One region of the Roseateles sp. GW835-FHT13E02 genome, then DNA from elsewhere that is predicted to be linked to it. Evidence: predicted binding sites of a transcription regulator. Region 1 holds the regulator's gene; the other holds the start of a gene.
What was found. The regulator HrcA, encoded in region 1, represses chaperone genes, less so after heat shock. The targets are predictions, from matches to a motif close to TTAGCACTCNNNNNNNNNGAGTGCTAA.

Region 1 (11,004 bases):
GTAGTCCCTCAACTTTCAGAATGCTGTCAAACCAACGCTTGCGAGGGCGAACGACTGCAACGCGAAGCCGCCGCGACGCACCCGGATGCCAACGCAGCGCGTAATGGCCTCCAACGTCTGCTGGAAGAGCTCGCCGCGGCGCACCGGGGAAAGACGAGCAGCGTGTCGAGCTCGAGGCAGATCGCCGCGCGCATGCCGGCACTGCAGCGCGGCTCCAGGAGGCTCCCGCGCAGTTGGATCTTGGTAGCCAACAGCAGCAGCAGACGCAGGAGGCTTACAGCAGCGCCCTTGCCAAGGTGTGCCAGGCTGACACTGCTCCCACCTCATCCGGCAAGAGGGGTTTGCAAAATTGGAATACCTTCCGACCAGGACCAACGAGATGATCTGGCCCGGCAAGCGCACCGGTTAATTGTGGCCAGTGAATCGCCCCGGGTTTCGAGGAGGCTCCAACTCTGGAGAATGGAGCCATGAAGAAGTCCCCGAAGTTTTCGCCCGAGGTGCGTGAGCGTGCCGTGCGCATGGTGCTGGAGCACCGAGCAGAACACCCGTCGCAGTGGGCGGCCATCGAATCCATCGCCGACAAGATCGGCTGCGTGCCGCAGACCTTGCACACTTGGGTGAAACAGCACGAGGTCGATGCCGGCCAGCGAGACGGTGTCTCGACTGCGGAGGCTCAGCGCATCAAGGAACTGGAACGAGAGGTGGCGCCCGTTTGACGTAGAGACCGCGCACCATCTCATCCTCGGCGCGTCGCGCCCAGTCCTCAGCATCACGCTTGAGGCGGAAAGTCTTGGTGGCAGTGGGGAAGCCGGTCTTGCGGATGACGGCTTTCCAGTTCCCTGATTCGGTCTTGACGATGGTAGGCATGCAGGCTCTCGATTGGCACTGTCCCTGACCACTGTACCGAATTTGTACCTTTGGGTACTTTTCGGTGCGCAGCGGAGCGAAGAAATCGCCCGCAAACCCGCATGAATACTTGGTAGGCCGTACAGGACTTGAACCTGTGACCAAGGGATTATGAGTCCCCTGCTCTAACCAACTGAGCTAACGGCCCCCCGGGGGACTTGCGACCCTTGGAGAAAAGGAAAAATCGCCGGCCTTGCACCGGCGAAGCCCGCGATTGTATAGGGGGGAGCTGCGGGCGAGGGCTGGGGCCCCAAGGGGCTCGTGAATCGCGAGTCGTGAATGGTGAAGCAGCCTGACCCGCAGGTGTTCACCTGTTCACCCGTTCACTCATTCACCACGCGCGGGGTACGCGCCCGCCCCTCATTTCTGCGACAGCGCCTGACTCACCATCCTCGAGGTGATGTCCACGATCTGGATCATGCGGTCGTAGGCCATGCGGGTGGGGCCGATGACGCCCAGGGTGCCGACGACCTGGCCGTTGACCTCGTAGGGCGAGGAGACGATGGACAGCTCTTCGAAGGGCACGACCTGGCTTTCGCCGCCGATGTAGATGCGCACGCCCTCGGCGCGGCTGGAGACATCGAGCAGGCGCATCAACTGGGTCTTCTGCTCGAACATATCGAACAGGCGGCGCAGGCTGCCCATGTCGTTGGAGAAGTCCTGCACGGTGAGCAGATTGCGCTCGCCGGAGATGATGACGCGCTCCTGCTCGTCGGCCATGGCTTCGCTGCCCACCTGGACCGCGGCGCTCATCAGGCCGGAGATTTCGCTGCGCAGCTGGTCCACCTCGCTCTTGAGGCGCTCGCGCACGGCCTCGAGGCTCAGGCCGGCGTAGCTGGCGTTGAGGCGGTTGCTGGCCTCGGCCAGCTCGGCCTGGCTGTGGTCCTGGGCGGTGAAGATGACGCGGTTCTGCACATCGCCATCGGGCGAGACCATGATGACCAGCACACGGCGCTCGCCCAGGCGCAGGAACTCGATGTGGTGGAAGACGCTGGGCTTGCGCGGCGCGGTGACCACGCCGACGAAATTGGACAGGCTGGACAGCAGATGCGCGGCGCTGGCGATCACGCGCTGGGGCTGGTCGGGCTGGATCTGGGCCTCGATCGGCCGGTCATCGGGCACCACCAGGCCGGGCTGGGCGGTCAGCATGGTGTCGACAAAGAGGCGGTAGCCGCGCGCCGTGGGGATGCGGCCGGCGCTGGTGTGGGGGCTGGCGATCAGGCCCAGCTCTTCCAGATCGGCCATCACATTGCGGATGGTGGCAGGGCTCAGCTCCAGACCCGAGGCTTTGGACAGGGTGCGGGAACCGACAGGTTGGCCGTCCGCGATATAGCGTTCGACCAGGGTTTTCAGCAGGGATTTGGATCGCTCGTCGAGCATGGCGGCATTGTAGGGACTGGCGCCCGCCTTCAGCGGACTGACATAGTGCTGTGGTGTAATTCTTCGCTATGGCCAAACGTTTCCAACATGTGGCAATCGTCGGCAAACACCAGGCCCGCGGCATACGCCCGATTCTGGAGGAGATTGCCGATTTTCTGATGCGGCAAGGCCTCGATGTTTCCCTCGAAAGCGAAACCGCCCTCAACACCGGCATGACGGCCTTCGAGGCCTTGACGACCGAGGAGCTGGGCTCGCGCTGCGACCTGGCCATCGTCGTCGGCGGTGACGGCACCATGCTCGGTTTCGCGCGCGAGATGGCGCCGCATGGCATCCCGCTGGTGGGCATCAACCAGGGCCGGCTGGGCTTCATCACCGACATCTCGCTGGAGAAGTTTCAGGAAGCGCTGGCGCCGATTCTGGACGGCGATTTCGAAACCGAAAAGCGCTCCATGCTGGAAGGCTCGGTCTGGCGCGATGGCGAGAGCATCTTCGACGGCCTGGCCCTGAACGATGTGGTGGTCAGCCGCGGCGCCACCGCCAGCATGGTGGAGCTGCGCATCGATGTGGGCGACGAGTTCGTGGCCAATATGCGGGCGGATGGCGTGATCGTCGCCTCGCCCACCGGCTCCACCGCCTACGCCCTCTCGGCCGGCGGCCCCATCATGCACCCCAGCATCGGCGGCTGGCTGCTGGTGCCGATTGCCTCGCACACGCTGTCCAACCGGCCCATCGTGCTGCCGGACACCGGCGAGGTGCGCATGGAGATCGTGGCCGGCCGCGATGCCAGCGTCAATTTCGATATGCAAAGCCTGGCCAGCCTGCTGCACGGCGACCGCATCACCGTGCGCCGCTCGGCCCACCAGGTCTGCTTCCTGCACCCCAAGGGCTGGAGCTATTACGCCACCCTGCGCCGCAAGCTGCGCTGGTATGAAGGGGTGAGCTGAACCATGTTGCGACGCCTGAGTCTGCGTGACTTCGTCATCGTGCCCGAGCTGGAACTCGATTTCGGCGCCGGTTTCTCGGTGCTGACCGGCGAAACCGGCGCCGGCAAGTCCATCCTGATCGACGCGCTGCAGCTGGCCCTGGGCCAGCGCGGCGATGCCGGCGTGGTGCGCGAAGGCGCGGCGCGCGCCGAGATCTCGGCCGAGTTTGACTGCCCCGCGCACCTGAGCGGCTGGCTGGACGAAGCCGGTTTTGAATCCGAGGGCGCCAGCTTGCTGCTGCGCCGCGTGATCGACAGCCAAGGCAAGAGCCGCGCCTGGATCAATGGCAGCGCCGCCACCGTGAGCCAGCTGCGCGAGCTGGCCGACCGCCTGCTGGACATCCACGGCCAGCACGCCTGGCAAGGCCTGACCCGCCCGGCCTCGGTGCGCGAGCTGCTGGACCAGTACGCCGACCTCGACACCCGCCCCCTGGCCGCCGCATTCGCCGACTGGAAGCGCGCCAGCGAAGCGCTGGACGCCGCGCAGACACGCCAGAACGAGCTGCTCAGCGAGCGCGAACGCCTGGCCTGGCAGATCGGCGAGATCGACCGCCTGGCCCCGGGCGCCGACGAGTGGGACGAACTCAATGCCGAGCACCAGCGGCTCTCGCATGCGCAATCGCTGCTCGACGCGGTGCGCGCCGCGCTGAACGCGCTCAGCGAAGCCGAGGACAGCACGGCCGAAGGCCTGACCGGCGACGCACTGGACCGGCTGGAAGATGTGCTCGAGTACGACGCCCGCCTGGCCCCGGCCGTGGAAGCCCTGCGCGGCGCCCAGGCCCAGATCCAGGACGCCAGCCACACCCTCAGCGCCTATCTGCACAAGGCCGATGGTGAACCCGGCCGCATGGAAGAGCTGGACGAGCGCGTCTCCGCCTGGCTGACCCTGGCCCGCCGCTACCGCCGCCCGCCGCAGGAGCTGCCGGCCCTGCATGCGCAGTGGCGCGAGGAGCTGGCCGCGCTGGACGCCGCCACCGATCTGGCCGCCCTGCAAACCAGCCTGGCCGCAGCCCGCAAGGCCTTTGATGCCGAGGCCCGCCGGGTCAGCGCGGCGCGCGCCAAAGCAGCCCCGGCCCTGGCCAGCGCCGTCACCGCCGCCATGCAGCTGCTGGGCATGAACGGTGGCCAGTTCGACATCGCCCTGCTGCCGCAGGAACAACCGCAAAGCTACGGCCAGGAGTCGGCCGAGTTCCTGGTGGCCGGCCATGCCGGCAGCGCACCGCGGCCGCTGGCCAAGGTGGCCTCGGGCGGCGAGCTCTCGCGCATCGCCCTGGCGATTGCCGTGACCACCTGCCAGAAGACCGGCACCGGCGTGAATGCCGGCGTGGGCACCTTGATCTTTGACGAAATCGACGCCGGCGTCGGCGGCGCCGTGGCCGAAACCGTAGGCCGGCTGATGAAGCAGCTGGGCCGCAGCCGCCAGGTGCTGGCCGTCACCCACCTGCCCCAGGTGGCGGCCTGTGCCGACCACCATCTGGTGGTGGCCAAGGCCTTGCGCGGCGGCCAGACTTGCAGCGATGTACAGCCGGTGCTGGGCGAAACCCGCGTGGCCGAAATCGCGCGCATGCTGGGCGGCGAGCGGCTCTCCTCGGCCGCCCAGGCCCATGCCCAGGAGATGCTGGACCTGTCGGCCCTGGACGCAGCGAACACGAGCCCTTCTTCACTCTCTTCCCCCTCTTCTCCTTCCGCCGGCAAGGCCAAGAAAGCACGTTCATGAGCACGACGACATCCCCCTACGATGCCGCCCAAGCCGAAGCCAGCTCGGTGGTCCTGGTGACCGGCATGTCCGGCGGCGGCAAGTCGCTGGCCATGCATGCGCTGGAAGATGCCGAGTTCTTCTGCGTGGACAACCTGCCGGCCGAGCTGCTGCTGGACTTCCTCAAGCTCGAAGCCCAGCGCGGCGAGCGCCGCGTGGCGATTGCGGTCGATGTGCGCAGCGCCGGCTCCCTGCCCCTGCTGCTGCCCCTGTTCAAGCAACTGCGCGCCTCGGGCGTGTCCATCCGCTCGATCTTTCTGGATGCCAACACCGAGACCCTGATGCGGCGCTTCTCGGAAACGCGCCGCCCCCACCCGCTGCGCATCGACGAGACCAGCCAGTTCGGCGAGCTGGACGGCGGCGAATCGCGCACCCGCGGCGGCCACGGTGGCTCGGACAACGGCCACCGCGCCCTGCTGGAAGCCATCGAGCTGGAACGCGAGATGCTCGCCGCCCTGCGCGTGGAATCCACCGTGCTGGACACCAGCCAGCTGCGCCCGGCCCAGCTGCGCGCCTGGGTGCGCGATCTGGTGCTGGCGCCCAGCAACAAGCTGACCCTGGTGTTCGAGTCCTTTGCCTTCAAGCATGGCGTGCCCAGCGATGCCGACTTTGTGTTCGATGTGCGCGTGCTGCCCAACCCCTATTACGACCGCGAGCTGCGGCCGCTGACCGGGCGCGACAAGCCGGTGGCCGATTTCCTCCAGGCCCAGCCCGAGGTGCAGGTGATGTTCAAGCAGATCGGCGAGTTCCTGAACCGCTGGCTGCCCAACTTTGCCGCCGATCAGCGCAGTTATCTGACCGTGGCCATCGGCTGCACCGGCGGCCAGCACCGCTCGGTCTATCTGGTCGAGACCCTGGCCCGCCTGTTCGGCAAGCATGGGCCGGTGCTCAAGCGCCACCGCGAGCTGGACGCGCGCTGAGCGCCTTTTTCACTCTCGCCATGAAAAAAGCCCCGCATGCGGGGCTTTTGTCTTTGTGAGGCGGAAGCTCAGAAACGGTAGCTGGCCTTGAGGCTCAGGAAGCGGCCGCGCGGGTCGCCCTGGCTGTAGTCGTAGCTGCCGGTTGAGGCATCCCAGGGCAGCTTGGCATCGCTGAGGTTTTGCAGGGTCAGCGTGGCCTGCAGCTGGCGGCTGAGCTGCCAGTCCACATTCAGATCCACGGTGTTGATGGCGCGCACACGCTCGGCGATTTCGGGCCGCGGGCGGTAGGTTTGGGTGTAGCTGCCCACGCGGTTCCAGCTCAGGGTGCTGGTCCAGTCGCCCAGGGTCCAGACTGCGCTGGTGCTGCTGCGCCAGGCCGGCAGGGAACCGAACTCATTGCTGCCCGCGCCGTTGACAGCGGCCTCGCCTTCGGCCGGCGGCAGGGTGAACTGCAGCAGGCGGCTCAGCTGGGTCTTGAGCTTGAGGCGGCCGGCGCCGCCGAGCGCGAAGCTGCGGCTGGCCTCGATGTCAAAGCCCGAGACGCGGCGCGTGCCCTGGTTCTTGAACTGGCGGGTCAGCGAGACGATGCGGCCCTGCTCGTCGCGCAGCACGCGGCCGGGCAGGCGCGCCTCGTTGGCGATGATGAAGTCGGCCGTCTCGGTGTCGATCAAGTCCTTCTGGCGGATGTTGAAGTAGTCGACGCTGATCTGGCTTTGCGCATCGGGCGAAAGCACCACACCGAAGTTGAAGTTATTGGCCCGCTCGGGCTTGAGGTTCGGGTTGGCGGCGGTCAGGTTGGTGACGCCGCGGGCCACGGTGGGCGAGATCGGATCACGCGGGTCGATCACCGAGCCGTAGCTGACGCCGGTGCTCTGCGTGATCTCGGGCAACGAGGGCGCGCGGAAGCCTTGCGAGACATTGGCGCGCAGCACCATGCTGTCCAGCGGCTGGAAGCGCAGGCTGGCCTTGGGCGAGACGGCGGAGCCGAAGTCGCTGTAGCGGTCAGCGCGGGCGGCGAGATTCAGGCTCAGGCTCTTGAGCAGGGGCACATTGAATTCCGCAAAGGCCGCGCCTACCGTGCGGCCGCCCTGGATGATGTTGATGGCCGGGCGCAGCTCGGTGCCGCTGAGCACCTGCTCCGAGGTGCGCGAATCCATGGTCTCGCGGCGCAGCTGCACACCCAGCGCAAAGCTCAGGGAGCCGGCCGGCAGGCGGGTCAGCTCGGTCGAGGCGCTGGCGTCCAGGGCGATCAGCTCGGCGCTGGCCGGGCGCAGGGTGGAGATGCGCAGGGCCTGGCGCTGGGCCTCGCTGTTCAGGCTCTGGTCGGCGAAGTTGTAGCTGCCGGCCTTGAGCGCGCGCTCGAATTCATAGCGGTTGCCAAAGTTCTGCACCGTCTCGCGCAGGCGGCTGCTGGACTGGGTGAAGGAGGCCTCCCAATCCCAGGCGCCCGTGGTGCCGCGGGCACCGGTCAGCACGCGCTGGAACTGCACGGCGTCTTGCTTGAAGCGGGTGCCCAGGTCGAACAGGGTGGCGTTCAGCACGGCCGAGCCGCTGGCCGGGTAGTTGGGATGGTTCTTGGGCAGGACGACCGAGATGGTGTCCAGCGACTGGGTCTTGTCGTTCCAGGCGCGCAGGCTGCTGGAGACCGACAGCGGCGCGCCGAAGATCAGATCGGCCCGCGAGCTGCCCAGCAACAGCTCGGCATAAGCCTCGACGTCCTCCGTCAGGCGCCAGGTCGCGCGGGCCGAGCCGTGGTAGCGCTCGGCACCGGGGATCAGGGTCTTGTAGGCGGCCGGGTTGTAGGCCAGCACGGTGCCGGTCTTGCCGGGGGTCAGGTCGCCGTAGTTGATCAGTTGCAGCGGGCCTTGCACGCCGCCGAGCTTGTTGGTGGGATCGCTGCCGAGGTAGTTGGTCGCCACCCAGGCCAGGGTGCCGCCGGGCTCGCTGCGGAAATCGTTGTCGCGCAGCCAGGCGACCTGGCTCTGGTCCAGGCGGTCGCGCTTGAGTGCGTCGAAGCTCAGCGTCAGGTTGAAACCCTCGCGTGCCAGATCGCCGAAGCCATGGCGCAGCTCAAAGCTGCGCTCGCTCTGGCCCGTGCCCTCGGTCGAACGGCCCAGGCCCACGCGGGCCTCGGTGCCCTGGAAGTCGTCGTAGAGCACGATATTGACCACGCCGGCGATGGCGTCCGAGCCGTAGATGGACGAGGCGCCGTCCTTGAGCACATCGATGCGGCGCACGGCGGCCAGAGGCAGGCTGTTCAGGTCGGTGAACACATCCTGCATGTTCTGCGCCGTGGCATAGGGCGCCACGCGCCGGCCGTTGACCAACACCAGGGTGTTCTGCTGGCCCAGGCCGCGCAGGGACAGGCCGGCCGTGCCGGCGGAGAAGCTGCCGGTGAACTGCTCGTTGAAGCTGTTGCCGCTGTTGGCGGCGATCAGGCGCAGCACCTCGGGCAGGCTGGTCTTGCCGCTGGCCTTGATGTCGGCCGCGCTCAGCACCTGCACCGGGTTGGCGCCCTCGCGCTTGAGGCTGACGATGTTGGAGCCGGTGACGGTGACGCGCTCCAGGCGCTTGGCGCCCTCGGGCTCGGCGGTTTGCGAATGGGCGGTCGGCAGAAAGACCGCGGCCAGGGCGGCGGCCAGGAGAGAAGGCTTCAGAGACATGATGGGTGACAGCTAAAGGATCGAAACGAGATGAAACCTGCGCAGCAAAAGGAGGCAGGGCAAAGCCGAGCCAGCGGCAGCGCCGATCGGTCGCTGCGCGGGGCACACGGAGAAAAACGGGCGTGGTGAAGCCGTCTGCATGGGCTGCCGGGGGGCAGCTGCAGAGCTTCAAACGGAGGGGGGATTTGTGAGGCGGGCGGAGGGCGCCGCGGCTGCAGCCGTCGCGTCGACGGTCAGCGCAGCTCGGCCCCGCTGCCGCGGCCGGCCATCAACACATTCGGCCGATGGGGGCGCGGGTTGGACCCGGGAGGGTCATCAAATCAACAAACTGCAAAGCGAGGGATGGCATCGCGGGGGCTCTTGTTCAACTGCACGCTCTTGTTGGCGCCCCTGAAATTTAGTGGAAACCCTTACTTCACCCAAACAATAAAAACTTGTTTGCTTATGCATACCGCTTAGATACCACCTCGCGGATCGCTGGCGGCGAGCCTCAGCGCTCAGCCCAGCAGCTTCTTCAAGGGCGCCGGAAGGCCGTAGCTGGCCAGCGCCTCGCGCGCCACCCATTGCCCTTGCTGGCCGGCGCGCTGCGCGGCCTCGGCACCCAGCACCGCGCGGCGCGGGTGCAGCACCCAGTCCAGATGGGTCAGCGCATGCTCGATGCGCGGCAGCACATCGGGCGTGGCGCCCAGGTTTTTCGCATGCGATTGCAGCTGCGCCTCGTCCTCGAACAAGGGCAGGCTCCAGAGCCCGGCCCAGACGCCGGTGTCCGGCCGCTGCTGCAGCAAGACCTGACCCTCATGCTCCAGCCACAGCCACCAGTTCTCGCGCCGGCTGCGCTTGAGCTTGCGGGTCTTGATCGGGAACTGGGTGGGCTCGCCCGTCTTGCGCCCGGCGCACAAGGTCTCGGCCGGGCAGATCAGGCATTGCGGCGAACGCGGCGTGCAGACCGTGGCGCCCAGATCCATCAGCCCCTGCGTGTAGGCCTCGATGCCTTCCGCCGGCAGCAAGGCCTGGGCATGCTGCCAGAGCAGCTTTTCCTGCGCGCTGCTGGCCAGGTCGCCTTGGAAGGCCAGCAGGCGGCCGAGCACGCGCTTGACATTGCCGTCCAGAATGGCGATGCGCTCACCGAAGCAAAAAGCCGCAATCGCCGCGGCGGTGGAGCGGCCGATGCCGGGCAGCTCCTGCAGCTCGGCCGCGGTCGACGGGAAACGCCCGTCGGGCCGGTCGGCCACAGCGCGCGCGCAGGCATGGAGGTTGCGCGCCCGGCTGTAGTAGCCGAGGCCGGCCCATAGCGAGAGCACCTCATCCAGCGAGGCCGCACCGAGATCGGCCACGGTCGGGAAGCGCTCGAGAAAGCGCTGGTAATAGCCCAGCACCGTCGTTACCTGGGTCTGCTGCAACATGATCTCGGACAGCCAGACGCGGTAAGGGTCGCGCGTCTTCTGCCAGGGCAGCTCGTGCCGGCCGTGTCGCTTTTGCCAGGCCACCAGGCGCTCGCCAAACTCCAGCGGCAGCACGGTCGCATCGCCGGCTGCGGTCTTCTTCGTCATCTCTTTTGGCATTGGGGACAGAAAAACGTGGAGCGGGCGCCCTGGACGATGCGGCGAATCGGCGTGCCGCAGACGCGGCAGGGCTGGCCTTCACGGCCGTAGACCTGGGCCTGCATCTGGAAGCTGCCGGCCACGCCGTGCGCATCCTTGAAATCCCGCAAGGTGCTGCCGCCGGCTTCCAGCGCCTGCGCCAGCACCGCACGCACGGCGGTGGCCAGGCGCGCGGCGCGCGGGCGGCTCACTTTGCAGGCCGCCAGGCGTGGGTCGATGCCGGCCAGGAACAAGGCTTCGCAGGCGTAGATATTGCCGGCGCCGACGACGATGTCGCCAGCCAGCAAGGCCTGCTTGACCGCCACGCGCCGGCCGCTCAGACCGGCATGCAGATGGGGGCCGTCGAAGCGGGCGTCGAAAGGCTCCAGCCCCAGGCCAGCCAGCAGCTTGGCGGCCGGGTCGGCCTCCAGGCCCGGCGACCAAACAACGGCGCCGAAGCGGCGCGGGTCATTCAGGCGCAACAAGCCGCGGTCGGTTTGCAAATCAAAGTGGTCGTGCGCGCCGGCCGGCGCTGAGGCATCGGCACTGAAGCCCAGGCTGCCCGACATGCCCAGGTGCAGCAGCAAGCCGCCCGGGGCGAGCTGCGAACTCAGCGGCAACCACAAATATTTACCTCGCCGCGTGGTGGCACCCACGCGGGCGCCAACCAGGCGCTGCGGCTCCAGGCCCAAGGGCCAGCGCAGCGGCTTGCCCAGGCGAACCGACTGCACTGTGGCGCCGCAAATGGCATCGGCAAAGCTGCGGCGGGTGACTTCGACTTCGGGGAGCTCGGGCATGGCGGCGATCATATCGGTGC
Region 2 (11,004 bases), on a different contig from region 1:
ATCGCACAAGCGAACCCGAGCAATCATGACCAATGGCACTGCCCCTACACGTAAACCCTAGCAGACCGCCGCGACCGCACGATGAAACACAAGGGCCAAAAGTCACCCAGCAAATCCAAAAGATGCACTAGCGATACGCCATTCGCCCAGACCTGGGGCAATTACACGAAGCTCAGGGGCCACACGAAAAGTTTGTCGCAGCAGCCTGACAAGGATTGACCCTCTCAAGCCCCAAGAACCCCACTCCTAGACTGACCTGCGTCGCAGCGCACACCGTGCCAGATGCCGAAGTGATGGCACGGTTTTGCCGCGTTATGGATACCCAACCTCGCAGGAGATTCCCCGTATGTTGAAACAACAACCGAAATTCAGCGCCATCAGCGCTGCTGTCTTCCTGGCTGTGGCCGCATCGGCCCAAGCTCAGGCACCGACCCAGATGGAGCGTGTGGAAGTCACCGGCTCCTCGATCAAGCGCGTGGATTCGGAATCGGCCCTGCCGGTCACCGTGGTCACCAAGGAAGAGATTCGCCGCAGTGGCGTGGCCAGCACGGAAGCCCTGTTGGCTTCGATCGCCTCCATCGCCTCCGCCGGCGGCTTGAACACCGCAGCCGGCGCTGGCAGCTCGACCTACGGCCTGTCGTCCGTGTCGCTGCGCGGCCTGGGCTCGGACCGCACCCTGGTGCTGGTGAACGGCCGCCGTGTGGCGCCTTTCGCTGGCGGTGGCGGCGCCACCGTCAACGTCGCAGCCATCCCGCTGGCCGCGATCGAGCGCGTGGAAGTGCTGAAAGACGGCGCATCGGGCGTGTATGGCTCTGACGCCGTGGCCGGTGTGATCAACTTCATCCTCTCCAAGAGCACGACGGGCGTGGAGTTGAGCGCCACCGCGGGCTCGCCGACTGCCAAGGGCGGCGGCAAGAACAACCGCGCCAGCATCGTGGCCGGCTATGGCGACCTGGACAAGGATCGCTTCAACATCACCGCCTCGGCCAGCCTGGAAAAGGAAACCGCCCTGTTCGGCCGTGATCGCGATTTCGCCAAGACCGGCAATATCGACCCCTACATCGTGTCGGGTGCCACTGGCCACGGCAACATTGAAGGCCCCTACACCCCCGGCAAGGTGGTGAACGGCAAGTGGGTGGAAGGCACCGCCGGTACGGACTTCCTGGGCGGCTCCGGCTACGGCAACCCCCTGGCCCAGGCCGACAAGTGCGCCGACATCAAGATGTTCAAGAACCCGACGGTCAACGGCACCTCCAAGATGCCGTTCTGCGCCTATGACTCGGCCCCCTTCGTGGGCCTGGTTCCCAAGCGTGACCTGACCACCTTGAGCGCCAACCTGACCGTCAAGCTGAACGAGAAGACGGAGCTGTTCGGTGACCTGCTGTACAGCCAAAGCAAGGTGCAGCAACAGTTCCAGCCCAGCCCCATCCGCAACGGCTTCCTGGTCAGCGACGAAGAGTTCGCCAAGCAGGGCGTCGATCCTGTGATGCTGCTGCGCCCCAACAACCCCAACTACAAGATCGCCGCCGACTACCTGACCAAGAACGGTTTCGGCGCTCTGGTGGGCCAGCCCCTGGGCGTGACCGCCCGCGTCTACGACTTCGGTGACCGCACCGAGCTGTCCACCGCTGACCAAAGCCGTTATGTCGTTGGCGTGCGCGGCGAATTCGCTGGCCACGACTATGAACTGGCAGCCTCGCACAACGAAGGCAAGACCCACGGCAAGGTGACCGACGGCTACTTCTCGCAAGTGGCCTTCGTCAAGGCCGTGAACGCCGAGAACAGCGACTACAACCCCTTCTCCTTGACCCAATCGGAAACCTTCCGCAAGGCCATCGAAGGCGCCAAGTACATCGGTGACACCACGACCTTCAAGTCCAAGGTCGATGTGGTGGAAGCCAAGGTCTCGGGCGATCTGATGGCCCTGCCGGCTGGCTCGCTGATGTACGCTGCGGGCGCCCAGCTGCGCAAGGAAAGCTACTCCAAGTCGCCGTCGCCCGCCATGTTCAGCGGCGACATCGCCGGCCTCGGTGGTGCCACCAAGCCCCTGGACAAGAGCCGCAACGTGAAGGCCGTGTTCGCTGAGTTCAACGCGCCCATCATCAAGACCCTGGAAGCCGGCCTGGCCCTGCGTCACGACAAGTACAACGACGCAGGTTCGACCACCAACTACAAGGTTAATGTGCGCTTCCAGCCCACCAAGCAGCTGATGCTGCGCGCCTCGGCAGGCTCGGGCTTCCGGGCTCCGACCCTGGTGGACCTGTGGGATCCGCAAGTGCTGGGCACCAGCGCCCAGTTTGACGATCCGGGCACGGGCGAGAAGAAGATCCAGGTGCCGTCGTTGACCGGCGGCAACCCGCTGCTGAAGCCGGAAAAGTCCACCCAATCGAGCTTCGGTATCGTCGTCTCGCCGATCAAGGACATGACCCTGTCGGCCGACGTGTTCCGCGTCAAGATGACGGACATCCTGTCGCTGGCTTCGGTGCAGGAAATCGTCTCGGGCTTCCGCAAGGGTGATGCCTCCTACGTCAACCTGGTCAAGCTCAACCCCTCGGGCTCGATCAAGCAAGTGGATGTCGTGCAGTCCAACACCGGCAGCGCCGATGTGCAGGGCGTGGACCTGGAAGCCAACTACCGTCTGCGCTTTGAAGGCAGCCGCCTGGACCTGGGCTTCAACGGCACCTACATGACCAAGTTCGACCAGATGAGCCCCGGCGGCGTGATGTCGCACAAGGTCGGCACCATCGTCGACAAGGCCGGCAACCCGGTCCTTGGCGCCGACCAAGGCGGTGTGGTGCTGCGCTGGAAGCACAGCCTGCAAGCCACCTACACCACCGGCAACTGGGCAGGCACCTTGGTGCAGGACTACGCCAGCGGTTACGAAGCCGGCCATGATCTGAACGACAAGCCGCACTTCATGCCCAGCATGGCGCTGTACAACGCCAGCGTCAGCTACAGCGGCTTCAAGAACCTGCGTCTGACCCTGGGTGCACGCAATGTGTTCGACAAGAAGCCCGCTGTGTTCACTCCGGCATCGAACCAGTTCCAAACGGGCTACGACGTGACCCAGTACGACCCGCGCGGCCGCTTCGTCTACGTGACGGCTGGCTACAAGTTCTGATCCTCACCGTCAGCAACTAGCCTCCAAAAGGCCCCTTCGGGGGCCTTTTTTCATGGCGCGCCAGGCCCTAGACTGCCCCAAAGCCCAGCCCGCATGCCGAAACTCCCGGCAGACAGGTGCCAGGCTCCGGGAGGTTCTCTCATTCATGAAGCCCGCCTCGCGCTTTGAACGCCGAGTTCCGCTGGCCTTTGCCGCAGCTGCCGTGGTCGTGCTGAGCCTGATGCTTCAGGCTTGGCGGATCGCGGGTCAGGCGGCCGATGCGGCACAAGAGCTCGGCCACAGCCAGTCGGTGCTGGCCGATCTGGCACGCGTGCGTGCCGAGACCGCCCAGGTCGAGCTGCACACCCTGGCCTATCGCAGCAGCGGCGACAGCGCCCGGCTGCAGGAGCGCGATCAGGCACTGGCTCGGCGCGAGACGCTGCTCGAGCGCCTGCACCTTCAGAATGCCGAGCACGCCGCGCAGCAGGCACGCTGGCAGCAACTGCGCGAGGTGGTGAACGAGCGCATCGCCTTGTCCCGCCAAATCGAAGCCCGCATGAAGCAGGACGGCCCCGCCGCGGCCCAAGCCCTGGTCGCCCGATCCAGCCTCGCGGAAACCCGGCGCCGCGCTGAACGCTTGCTGGGGGATATGGAGGCCGCGGAACGCGAGCAGTTGGCCGCGCGCGAGCGGACCCACGAAGCGCTGCGCGCGCAGTTGCTTGCCTCGGTGGCTACGCTGAGCTTGGTCTTGCTGGGTCTGCTCGGCGGCAGCTTCCACCTGCTGCGCCGCGAACTGCGTGACCACGAGGCGCGTCGCCTGGCCCTGGCCGACAGCGAAGAGAGCCTGGCCTGCCTCTGGCAGTCCATGGCCGATGCAGTGCTGGCCACCGACACCGAAGGTCGGGTCACACGGATGAACGCGGTGGCCGAACAACTCTGCGGCTGGCCTGTCAACCAAGCGCTTCGCCGACCCGTGCGCGAGTTGCTTCCCCTGATCGAACAAGACAGCCGCCTGCCGCTGGAAATCCCCTTGGCCTTGGTGATGACAGGCGGGGGCACTCACAGCGTGGGCCAGGCGCCCCTGCTTTGCCCGCGCGAAGGCGGCGAACGGCCGGTGAGCCTGCACCTCAGCCCCATCCGCGATGGCAATGGCCGGGTGCGCGGATTGATCCTCGTGCTGCGTGAGGACGAACGGGCGCGCCTCGCCCGTCAACAAGCCTTGGATCAACGCGCGGAACTGGAGCGTCAGGCCCAGGAGCACAGCCAGCGCCTGCACGACAGCGAGCAGCATCTGCGCAGCATCCTGGGCCATGTGCCGGCGCTGATCGCCTTCATCGACACGGAGCTTCGTTTCGTCTACGCCAACAAGCGCTACTGTGAGAGCTTCGCCCCCGATCTGGACGAGCTGGCCGGGTTGGAGCTCAAGGCCGTGCTGGGCGAGGCGGGTTTTGCCAGCGTCGCGCCCCTGGTCCAGCGCGCACTGCTGGGCGCGGCACAAGAGCTCGATTGGCAGCCCAGCCCCGAGCGCTGGCAGGCCTTGCGCTACCTGCCGCGCTTCAACGAGCAAGGCCGTGTCGATGGCTGCTATGTACTGGGCGTGGACATCACCGAGCGCCATGTGGCCCGCCAAGCCTTGCTGTACAGCCAGCAACAGCTGGCCCGGGTGATCGAGGGCTCGGACCAGGGCTACTGGGAATGGGATTTGCGCAGCAACCATTTCCAGGTCAGTGCGCGCTGGGAGACCATGCTGGGCTACCAGCGCGGTGAGATGCAGGTGGCCCCCGAAAACTGGTCCCAACTGGTTCACCCCGAGGACCTGCCGCGCGCACTCGAATCGATCCAGCGCCACCTGAACGGCGAGATTGCCACCCACGAGTTCGAGATTCGAGTGCGCACCAAAGCCGGCGAATGGCACTGGATCCTGACCCGCGGCGGCGTGGTCCAGCGCGGCGCCGACGGCACGCCTTGGATCATGTCCGGCACCCACACCGACATCCATGAGCGCAAGCTTCTGGAGCTGGCGCAGCGCGAGGCGCGCGTGGTGTTCGAGAACTGCTACGAGGGCATCATGGTCACCCAGGCCGACGGCCTGATCACCAAGGTCAATCCGGCCTTCAGCCGCATCACCGGCTACAGTCAGGAGGAGGTGCTCGGCCAGTCACCGCGGGTGCTGTCTTCGGGTCGGCATGAGGCGAGCTTTTTCCAGGACTTCTGGCAATCGCTGAAGGAACAGGACTTCTGGCGCGGCGAGATCTGGAACCGCCGCAAGGACGGCGACTTGTTCGCGGCCTTGCAATCGGTCTCGGTCGTACGCGACCGCCAGGGACGCGTCAGCGACTATGTCAGCGTCTTCACCGACATCAGCCAGCTCAAGGCCCACGAAGCCGAGCTGAACCGGGTGGCCAATTTCGACCCCCTGACCCTGCTGCCCAACCGCCGCTTGCTATCCGACCGGCTCAATCAGGCCATCCACCGCGCTGACCGCAGTGGCCGCATGACGGCCGTGTGCTTCCTGGATCTCGATGGCTTCAAGGCCATCAACGACCAGCATGGCCATGCCGCCGGCGACGAGCTGCTGATCGGCGTGGCCCATAACCTCAAGCAGGTGCTGCGGGTCGATGACACCCTGGCCCGGCTCGGTGGCGATGAGTTCGTCATCCTCTTGACCGAGCTGGACAGCCCCGAGGAATGCGCCCTGGTGCTGGAGCGCCTGCTGCGCTCGGTGCAGGCACCGGTGTCGGTAGAGGGCCGTGAGCTCAGCATCTCGGCCAGCGTCGGTGTCAGCCTCTATCCTCTGGACCACGCCGATCCGGACACCTTGATGCGCCATGCGGATCAGGCCATGTACCTGGCCAAACAAACCGGGAGAAATCGCTACCAGCTCTTCGACACCGAGATCGACCGCGCTGCCCGCCAACACCGCGAGCAACTGGCCCGCCTGCAACAGGCTTTGCAGCAAGACGAGTTCTGTTTGTTCTACCAACCCAAGGTCGATCTGCGCCACGGCGCGGTGGTGGGCGTGGAGGCCCTGCTTCGCTGGCAGCACCCCGAGCGCGGCCTGCTGCCGCCGGGCGAGTTCCTGGGCCAGGTGCATGGTGGCGAGTTGGAGCGCCCGCTGGGCGAATGGGTCATGGAGGCGGCCCTGAATCAGCTCGAAACCTGGGCAAACCAGGGCATGGACCTGCCCATCAGCATCAATATCAGCGCCACCCACTTGCTGCAGCCAGGCTTCAGCGAGCATCTGGCGGACAGCCTGGCGCGCCACCCGCGGGTGGCGCCGGCACGGCTGGAGCTGGAGGTGCTGGAAACCTCGGCCCTGGGCGAGATGCAACAGGCGGTGGCGGTGCTGGAGCGCTGCATGGCCTTGGGCGTGCAGTTCGCGCTCGACGATTTCGGCACCGGCTACTCCTCCCTCACCTACCTGCGCAAGCTGCCCGTGGCCACGCTCAAGATCGACCAGAGCTTTGTGCGCGACATGCTGGTCGACCCCGACGACCTCAGCATCGTCAAGGGCGTGATCGAACTGGCGCACGCCTTCCACCGCGAGGTGATCGCCGAAGGCGTGGAAAGCCTGGAGCATGGCGCCCGCCTGCACGCCATGGGCTGCCACCAGGTCCAGGGCTACGGCATCGCCCGGCCCATGCCGGCCGAGGCGCTGCCGGCCTGGCGCGCCCGGTGGCAGGCCGGGCAGGCCTGGTTGCACCTGGGCACGGACTGAGCGGCACCGCCCCCGCTTTTCTTGCCTCGCCCCCTCTTGAAAGCCCGAGGGCCACCCCTATAATCCTCCTGCTAGCACTCACCAAGGTCGAGTGCTAACGAACTCCAAAACCGGCCCAGGCCGGTGCGCGAGTTCAGGTTTTACCCCCATGACGGTGTGAACGGCCCGGCCGCCACACCCGATCAAGCCCCGAAAATCTCAAGGAGATGTGATGAAACTGCGTCCTCTGCACGATCGCGTGATCGTTAAGCGCCTCGAACAAGAAACCAAGACCGCTTCGGGCATCGTCATTCCTGACGCCGCTGCTGAGAAGCCGGATCAAGGCGAAGTGCTGGCCGTCGGCGCCGGCAAGCGCAATGACAAGGGCGACCTGATTGCTCTGAACGTGAAGGTCGGTGACCGCGTTCTGTTCGGCAAGTACTCGGGCCAGACCGTCAAGGTCGACGGCGATGAGCTGCTGGTGATGCGCGAAGAAGATCTGTTTGCGGTTGTCGAGAAGTAATTCTTCGCCCGACCCGCAACAAGTTCTGACCCTTTTCTAAGAATTCGGAGAAATACACATGGCAGCAAAAGACGTGATCTTTGGCGGCGAAGCTCGTGCTCGCATGGTTGAAGGCGTGAACATCCTGGCTAATGCGGTCAAGGTGACCCTGGGCCCCAAGGGCCGCAACGTGGTGCTCGAGCGCTCCTACGGCGCCCCCACCGTGACCAAGGACGGTGTGTCCGTGGCCAAGGAAATTGAGCTGAAGGACAAGCTGCAGAACATGGGCGCGCAGATGGTCAAGGAAGTGGCTTCCAAGACCAGCGACAACGCCGGTGACGGCACCACCACCGCCACCGTGCTGGCCCAAGCCATCGTGCGCGAAGGCATGAAGTACGTGGCCGCCGGCATGAACCCGATGGACCTGAAGCGCGGCATCGACAAGGCCGTCACGGCCCTGGTCGCCGAGCTGAAGGCCGCTTCGAAGGCCACCACCACCTCCAAGGAAATCGCGCAAGTCGGCACCATCTCGGCCAACAGCGACGCTGACGTCGGCCAGATCATCGCCAACGCGATGGACAAGGTCGGCAAGGAAGGCGTGATCACCGTTGAAGACGGCAAGAGCCTGAACAACGAGCTGGACGTCGTCGAAGGCATGCAATTCGACCGCGGCTACCTGTCGCCCTACTTCATCAACAACCCCGAGAAGCAAGCCGCGCTGCTGGACAACCCCTTCGTCCTGCTGTTCGACAAGAAGATCTCGAACATCCGCGACCTGCTGCCCACGCTGGAGCAAGTGGCCAAGGCTGGCCGTCCGCTGCTGATCATTGCTGAAGAAGTCGAAGGCGAAGCCCTGGCGACCCTGGTGGTCAACACCATCCGCGGCATCCTGAAGGTTGTGGCCGTCAAGGCGCCTGGCTTCGGCGACCGCCGCAAGGCCATGCTGGAAGACATCGCCATCCTGACCGGCGGCAAGGTCATCGCCGAAGAAGTCGGCCTGACCCTGGAGAAGGTCACCCTGGCCGACCTGGGCCAAGCCAAGCGCGTCGAAGTGGGCAAGGAAAACACCACCATCATCGATGGCGCCGGTGCTGCTGCCGACATCGAAGCCCGCGTCAAGCAAGTGCGCATCCAGATCGAAGAAGCGACCAGCGACTACGACCGTGAGAAGCTGCAAGAGCGCGTGGCCAAGCTGGCCGGCGGTGTTGCCGTGATCAAGGTCGGCGCTGCCACCGAAGTCGAAATGAAGGAAAAGAAGGCTCGCGTGGAAGACGCGCTGCACGCCACCCGCGCTGCCGTGGAAGAAGGCATCGTGGCCGGCGGTGGCGTGGCCCTGCTGCGCGCCAAGCAAGCTGCTGGCGAGATCAAGGGCGACAACGCCGATCAAGACGCCGGCATCAAGCTGGTGCTGAAGGCCATTGAAGCCCCGCTGCGCGAGATCGTCTACAACGCCGGTGGCGAAGCCTCCGTCGTCGTCAACGCCGTGCTGGCCGGCAAGGGCAACTACGGCTTCAATGCAGCCAACGACACCTATGGCGACATGATCGAAATGGGCATCCTGGATCCGACCAAGGTGACCCGCACCGCGCTGCAAAACGCCGCTTCGGTCGCTTCGCTGATGCTGACGACCGAGTGCATGGTCGCCGAAACGCCGAAGGAAGAAGCTGCCGGCGGCGGCATGCCCGGCGGCATGGGCGGCATGGGTGGCATGGGCGATATGGGCATGTAATGCCTGCCCGGCAGGCCCCGGGGCCTGTCACGCTGACCTCCGAAAAGGGGCACCGCAAGGTGCCCCTTTTTTCATGGCCCGTACATTCCGCACTGGCCCGGCGGCGAACACCCCGCATCTCGAGGGGTCGACGCGGCTGCCGCGTGCCAATCCGCACACCGGGCCGCGGCGCGCCACAGCCGCTGCTGCCCGGGCGCCACACGCTCGCGCCAGCAGGCCCACTCACGCTGATAATCAGCGGCAAATCCGGCACCCCGCTCGCATGTCCAACGCACCTACCCTGCATTCCCTGCTGACCGAAGCCATGACCCAGGCGCCGGGCCTGAGTCGTCACCTGCTCAATGCCATCCAGGACGAGTTGGACAGCCGCCCCAAGCACTTCCACCTGCTGGACGGCTGGCGGCGCATGCGCGCGCGCTTCCCCAACGATTTCGAAACCGCCCTGCTGCCCCTGCTGCAGGCCTCGGCCCGCGGCGAAGACCCGCTGCAGCGCAAGCTGGACGACATCAACTCCCTGAGCCTGGTCGACGACCGCCAGGCCCTGCAGGACGTGGCCGTGGCCCATGTGATCCACGCCGTGGAAGAGCACGCCCGCGCCGAGCTGCACCAGCTCGGCAATGTCTTCGCCGCCCTGCGCGGCACCGCGCGGGCCTTGAAGAACGAGAACCCGGTGCGCCCGGCCCTGTTTGCCCAGGCCCTGCTGGTGGCTCTGTCCAGCGTCGAGATGGAGCCGCAGGCGCGTTACGAGCTGATGCAGGCGGCCTCGCAACCCATGGCCAGCGGCATGCTGCGCGTCTACAGCGCCCTGTGCGCCCAGGTGCGTGCGGCCGACCTCAGCCCCATGGTGGCCAGCCACGCAGCCCAGCGCAGCAGCCCCGAGTCCGACATGCGCCTGGCCTTGGCGCGGCGCAGCACCCAGCCCGCCACCCTGGACGGCCTGGCTCGCCGCGTGCACGAGCACAACAGCCGGCCCATGCCGCTGCCGCCCGCCGGAAGCAGCCAGGCCTCAGGGACCGCGGCGCCCGTGTTCCGCGCCGGCCCCGGTCCCGATCTGCTGAGCCGGCTCTACGACCAAATCCTGGCCGACCCGCGCCTGCTGCCGCCGCTCAAGGCTTTGCTGGCCCGACTGCAGGTCGCCGTGGTGCGCCTGGCCCGCAGCGATGCCAATCTATTGCACAAGCAGGACCATCCGACCTGGCAACTGCTCAACCGCGTGGCCGCGCATGGCATGGCCTTCGAGCGCGCCGATGACGAGCGCCTGCAGAGCTTTCTGCGCATCGTCGAAGGCGAAGTCCAGGGCCTGATCGACGCTGCGCTGCCGAGCGCCGCCCTGTTCCAGCAGGCACTGAGCCGGGTCGACGCCCACATCAGCAGCCAGGCCCAGCAACGCAGCGAACGCAGCGCGCAGGCCCTGGGTGCGCTCGAGCGCGAATCCATGCGCGAGGCCTGGCTCAAGCTGCTGCGTGAACAGCTGGCGCAACAGACGGCCGAAGCCCCGCTAGGCCCCAAGCTGCGCCGCTTCCTGGGCACGGCCTGGGCCGAGGTGATCGTGCAGGCCATGGTGCTGCACGGCCGTGAATCCAGCCAGGCCCTGACCCGCATCGAATGGGTGGACCAGTTGCTGGACAGCCTGCACGACGCGCCTGACGAGCGCTCGCGCCAGCGTCTGCGCCAGAAGCTGCCCGCCTTGATCGACGGGCTGCGCAGCGGCTGCGATGCCATCGCCCTGCCCGAGGCGCAGCGCGAATCGGTGCTGCAGGAGCTGATGTTCCAGCATGGCCGCGTGCTGCGCGGCCAGCACGCCCTGCCCGAAGCGGCCAAGGCCATCGAGGCGGCCCAGCGCAGCGCCGGCAAGCAGGAGCTCAGCCCCGAGGAATTGCTGCAGCGCCTGCTGGTCGAACGCGAATCGCAGATGTCCACGCAATGGGCCCACACCCGGGTCAACCGCGGCCACCTGCCCACGGTGCCGGTGCAGC

Region 2: the regulator HrcA is predicted to act here: its motif matches at 6,890-6,916, upstream of groES (co-chaperone GroES).

The regions. Positions count from the first base shown of each region.
Region 1 covers NZ_JBXAGJ010000023.1:40,580-51,583, reverse strand. The annotation lists partial or broken gene AC1Q6P_RS19970 (transposase) at 468-704, shown strand; gene AC1Q6P_RS19965 (hypothetical protein) at 682-867, opposite strand; tRNA gene AC1Q6P_RS19960 (tRNA-Ile) at 978-1,054, opposite strand; gene hrcA (heat-inducible transcriptional repressor HrcA) at 1,267-2,286, opposite strand; gene AC1Q6P_RS19950 (NAD kinase) at 2,355-3,230, shown strand; gene recN (DNA repair protein RecN) at 3,234-4,985, shown strand; gene rapZ (RNase adapter RapZ) at 4,982-5,944, shown strand; gene AC1Q6P_RS19935 (TonB-dependent receptor) at 6,013-8,607, opposite strand; gene mutY (A/G-specific adenine glycosylase) at 9,105-10,157, opposite strand; gene mutM (bifunctional DNA-formamidopyrimidine glycosylase/DNA-(apurinic or apyrimidinic site) lyase) at 10,154-10,984, opposite strand.
Region 2 covers NZ_JBXAGJ010000004.1:12,809-23,812, forward strand. The annotation lists gene AC1Q6P_RS05050 (TonB-dependent receptor) at 347-3,121, shown strand; gene AC1Q6P_RS05055 (EAL domain-containing protein) at 3,267-6,818, shown strand; gene groES (co-chaperone GroES) at 7,030-7,320, shown strand; gene groL (chaperonin GroEL) at 7,379-9,028, shown strand; gene AC1Q6P_RS05070 (DUF1631 family protein) at 9,291-11,004, shown strand, end outside.